DNA from 2 places in the Brevibacillus sp. MER 51 genome. Region 2 is predicted to be linked to the other one. Evidence: a T-box and tRNA genes for the amino acid it is inferred to sense, from the RefSeq annotation. Region 2 holds a T-box; the other holds one or more tRNA genes.
What was found. A T-box is a leader RNA that pairs with one kind of tRNA and senses whether it is charged. The one in region 2 lies ahead of thrS (threonine--tRNA ligase), so its partner is inferred to be a tRNA-Thr.
Positions count from the first base shown of each region.

Region 1: it encodes a tRNA-Thr, which carries the amino acid that the T-box ahead of thrS (threonine--tRNA ligase) is inferred to sense. The anticodon was not compared.

Region 1 is NZ_JAMAUS010000003.1:494,712-497,115, forward strand. Features, by position in the region: gene M3630_RS09585 (C40 family peptidase) at 34-942, opposite strand; tRNA gene M3630_RS09590 (tRNA-Asp) at 1,120-1,196, shown strand; tRNA gene M3630_RS09595 (tRNA-Thr) at 1,239-1,314, shown strand; tRNA gene M3630_RS09600 (tRNA-Leu) at 1,322-1,408, shown strand; gene M3630_RS09605 (NAD(P)/FAD-dependent oxidoreductase) at 1,588-2,404, shown strand, end outside.
Region 2 is NZ_JAMAUS010000002.1:557,458-559,861, forward strand. Features, by position in the region: gene thrS (threonine--tRNA ligase) at 1-1,082, opposite strand, end outside; T-box leader at 1,143-1,378, opposite strand; gene ytxC (putative sporulation protein YtxC) at 1,404-2,324, opposite strand.

The sequences.
Region 1 (2,404 bases), on a different contig from region 2:
AGGGCTGTTGTTTGCTTATTTGTGTAGGAAAGCTTACTGGAAATTAGCGTAACGCTTCACGCCGTAAAACGGGTAGAGCTTATGCATGTATTCGACTTTGCCATAACGAACATCTTCGCCATTCGCATGCACGATTGCCCCATTACCCAGATAGATCGCTACGTGAGACACGCGTCCTTTGCCAAGCGCATCGTAGAACAAGAGGTCACCAGGCTGTGCTTGATCCAATGATACTTCTTGACCGCCACGAAATTGATCTTCAGAAGTGCGCGGAAGTGTAACCCCAAGCTGCTCAAAAACGTATGAAGTAAAGCCACTACAATCAAAGCCATTCGGAGTAGTTCCGCCTAAGACGTATGGTGTATTAAGCAATGGTTCAAAAATTTCCTTCAAACGACCCAGATCTTCTGCATTTACCTCGGCAGGCAGCGAAACGGTAGAAGTGAGGTTTGGACTTAGGAACTCTGTAGAAACGTATGCTTCACGATCTTCGAATTCGATTTTCGTCCATTCACTACCGGTTTCTACGACTTCTACAATAGAACCGAATCGTAGCTTGCCTAATACTTTTGCGTCAGTCGAAGGCTTTTTACGAACATTCAGCACGTCACCAGTGACGCGGGCTTTTTCACCAGCTGTTAGTTCTTTAGACTCAGTGGTAGCGTTATCATTCTGATTGACAGCTACATCGGAAGGAGTGTCAGTCGCAATGGAGCCAGAAGTATTTTCACCATGAATAGACAATGTTTGTCCAATTGACAATCTATCATCATTCAGTTGGTTCCATTGAATGAGTTGTTCCACTGATACTTGATGCTCGCGAGCGATTTTGCTCAGCGTATCACCTGCTGATACCACATATGCCGATGAGGAAGCATGGGCAGCAGTAGGCAGCAGAGTGAAGAGGGCGAGGAAGGTGAGTAGCCTCGAAGTCTTTTTCATGTCATCGTCTCCACCAATCTACTAAAATCTGCATATCTAGCTAAAATTCTATCGGATTTTGCTTGGTAAATCTATGAAAAAAATAATCTTTATTTTATTTTTTAAAAACTATTGCATCACGAGATAGGATCGTGCTATATTACAGAAGTCGCCGCGAGATGGAGACAAAAACCACATGGAGCTGTGGTGAAGTTGGAGTTCACGCCGGTCTGTCACACCGGAGGTCGCGGGTTCGAGTCCCGTCAGCTCCGCCATTCTTTTGCGAGAATGTGCGAATTTAATAGTTTTTCTAATGTGCCGGTATAGCTCAATTGGTAGAGCACCTGACTTGTAATCAGGGGGTTGTGGGTTCAAGTCCTATTGCCGGCACCATTTTTATGCGGTCGTGGCGGAATTGGCAGACGCGCTAGATTCAGGTTCTAGTGGTGGCAACACCGTGGAGGTTCAAGTCCTCTCGACCGCACCATATGGCAAACAACAGGTTCGTACATTAGCTGATGAAGCTAATGACGAGCCTTTTTATTTTTCTTGCATGTTGAATCGTCCTCCATTTTCCATTACAATCACATTGTGATAATGAATCTCATTTTCACTATCGTTTTTGATGATTCATAAACAAACAAGAAAGAAAGTGGAGGGGTAGTTGTGGGAGAACAGTTGGAGCTGTTTGATGTAACCATTATCGGCGGTGGCCCTGCGGGGATGTACGCTGCCTTTTATAGCGGAATGCGCGATATGAAGACGAAACTCATTGAAGCGAAAGAAGAACTCGGTGGACGAATGTTGATCTATCCAGAAAAAATGATCTGGGATGTAGGCGGTGTACCACCACAGTTATGTGAAAAGCTAATTGCCAATCTGGTACAACAAGCAAAGACATTTGATCCTACCATCGTCTTAGGTGAGGCGATCATTGGATTAGAGCCACAAGAAGATGGAACTTACATACTCGTTGCAAAATCGGGGAGACGACATTGGACCCGCACGATCATACTGGCTTTGGGTCGAGGTATTTTGAAGATGGCAAAGCTGGAGATCGAAGGAGCCGAGCGCTACGAGGTGACCAATCTTCATTATACGGTGCAGGAACTGGAGCCATTCCGTGGGAAGCATGTCCTCATCTCAGGGGGCGGGGACTCCGCGGTCGATTGGGCAAATGAACTGGTACAAATCGCAGCATCTGTCACTATCGTGCATCGCCGAGATGTATTTGGAGGACATGAGCGGAATGTAAAGCGCATGAAAGAGTCCTCTGCGATCGTTCGTACGCCTTATGCGGTCACGCAATTGCAAAGCTCAGACAAAGAAACGATCGATAAAGTGACGATACGTCATCTGGAGACAGACGAGACAGAGCAAATCGATGTAGACGCCATTATTGTCAATCACGGTTTGAAGGCCGATTTCACTGGAATTAACGAGTGGGGCTTGGACATGGATGAGTGGAACGTGTTTGTCAGTC
Region 2 (2,404 bases):
CCGAACTCGGAGTAACGGATCGGCAGGTCGCGGTAAGAGTGCATCTCGTTTTTATAGATCAGCATGTGACCTGGGCAGTTCATTGGCTTCAAGGCGTAAGTCGCGTTGTCTACTTCAGAGAAGTACATGTTCTCTTTGTAGTGATCCCAGTGACCGGATTCTTTCCAGAGACGCTCGTTCATGAGGAAAGGAGAGCGCACTTCTGTGTATTGTGCCAATTGTTGCAGACGGCGGGAGAATTGCTCCAGCTCGTTGCGAACAGTGAAGCCTTTTGGCAGATAGAACGGCATACCCGGTGCTTCCTCGGAGAACATGAACAAGCCCAGTTCTTTCCCCAATTTGCGGTGATCGCGCTTTTTCGCTTCTTCGATGAAGTGCAGATATTCATCCATGTCTGCTTTTTTCGGCCAAGCTGTACCGTATACGCGTTGCAGAACTTGGTTTTCTGCTTTTCCGCGCCAGTATGCACCTGCCACGCTCATCAGCTTGAATGCTTTGATGTAGCCAGTAGACGGCAAGTGCGGTCCACGACAGAGGTCGAAAAATTCGCCTTGCTCATACAGCGTAATAGTCGCATCCTCTGGCAGGTCGCGAATCAGTTCCAGCTTCAGGTGATCGTTCAGTTCTTGGAAAATCGCAGTTGCTTCTTCGCGGCTTACGACTTTGCGGCGAATCGGCAGGTCTTCCTTCACGATTTTTTCCATTTCCGCCTCGATTTTGCCCAAATCCTCTGGGGAAAGGGAAACCGGAATATCCATGTCGTAGTAGAAGCCATCTTCGATCACAGGACCGATTCCAAACTTCACTTCAGCGCCGTAAATGCGTTTTACCGCTTGAGCGAGCAAGTGAGCTGTACTGTGGCGGTATACTTCCAATCCGTCAGCAGAATCGAGGGTAACGATTTCAATCGCTGCGTCATCTGTGAGTTCTGTGTACAGATCGACAACCTTGCCATCTTTTTTACCAGCTACTGCTTTTTTCTTCAGGCTAGAGCTAATGGAGCCTGCGATGTCCTCGATCGTAATCCCAGCGTCGTATTGACGAACGGCTCCATCTGGGAAAGTAACATGAATTTGTGCCACTGTGGATTCTTCCTTCCTGTATCTTGTTTGGTTGAGAAAATAAAAAAACACTCATCCCCAAAAAGGGACGAGTGTGTTCTCGCGGTACCACCCTACTTCAAGTCTGTTCACAAAAACAGACTCCTCATTCCATGTAACGGTATTTAACCGGCATACCGATAGTAAAAGCCTATGCTTCGTTCCCGGCAGCTACTCGAAGGTGGTAGATCAATAACAGTACGCAGCGAGCTTCCAGCCTGTGACCCGCCTCTCTAAAGCGTCCTTACTATTGTCCGTGTCCTTCTCATCGTATTTATAAGCAATGTAAAGTTGTTGTTGCTATTATAGTTTAGAGGGATTATTCCCGTCAAGTACACGTCTCTCGGATAGGCAAAGCGAACAAGAGTGGCAAGTAATAAGCCGACCGTCAAAAATACTGCGGATCGTCTGTACAAGCCCAGGCTTTTCCGAAGCCAAATGGAGCACGATACTCTCAGGAGCCAGTGTAACCAAAGCACTGACCAAATAATCTTCGTCCCTGTATTTTTGTTCGTCCATGTTCAGAACGGTATCCAACTGTTCAAGCCAAAGACGATCCCCTTTTTTATCATAAAGATGGAAAGGTTTGTCCACACTAGGAACGACATGAACGATTTCCTGCTTGGTTTCCTGTACAGCAATGAAATAGCGCAACAGCTCGACAAACTCTTGATATTGCTTGTCTTCCAGATATTCATCAATACCAGTTTCCACGAGTTCGAATAGCTCGTTCCAGTGCTCCTGCAATCGAAACCGGACGAAACCCAAAACGTTGATCGTTCGCTCCGACTCCAGATAGGTGAAAACTTTGCGATATACGTTTGCCTTGCGTGTTGTCGCCGTTAACAGTTCCCTGCCATCTAGCTCAATTTCTTGGCACATGCGTTGAATATAAGGGAAAATCTCCGCCCACTCGGTTTCCATCTGTTCGGCTGCGAGTAAGTCAGTGGCCATTTCTTCCATAATTTTCGGTTCCTTCACCTGAATGACCCATTCGGCTAATGTAAGAGCAACGAAGGCTCTCGCCCATTCGATGGTCTGCGCGTCATACTCACTCTCACACCAGCTTTGAAAGTAGAACAAGAGGTATCCATTCTCTTCTTGCTCCCTGTATGTAATGCGCACCGGTGCAGTGTTAACCCGCTCCGTCATCTCATTTACGATAGTCCGATACGTGTCACAATGCTCAGGGACATTCTCCAGCAATACGCGAAACGTCTGCATAACCATCCCCCCAACCGCCATTGTAGTTACAGTATATGTCCCGTCAGGAGCGATATACTTTTAAACGGTTGGAAACTCAG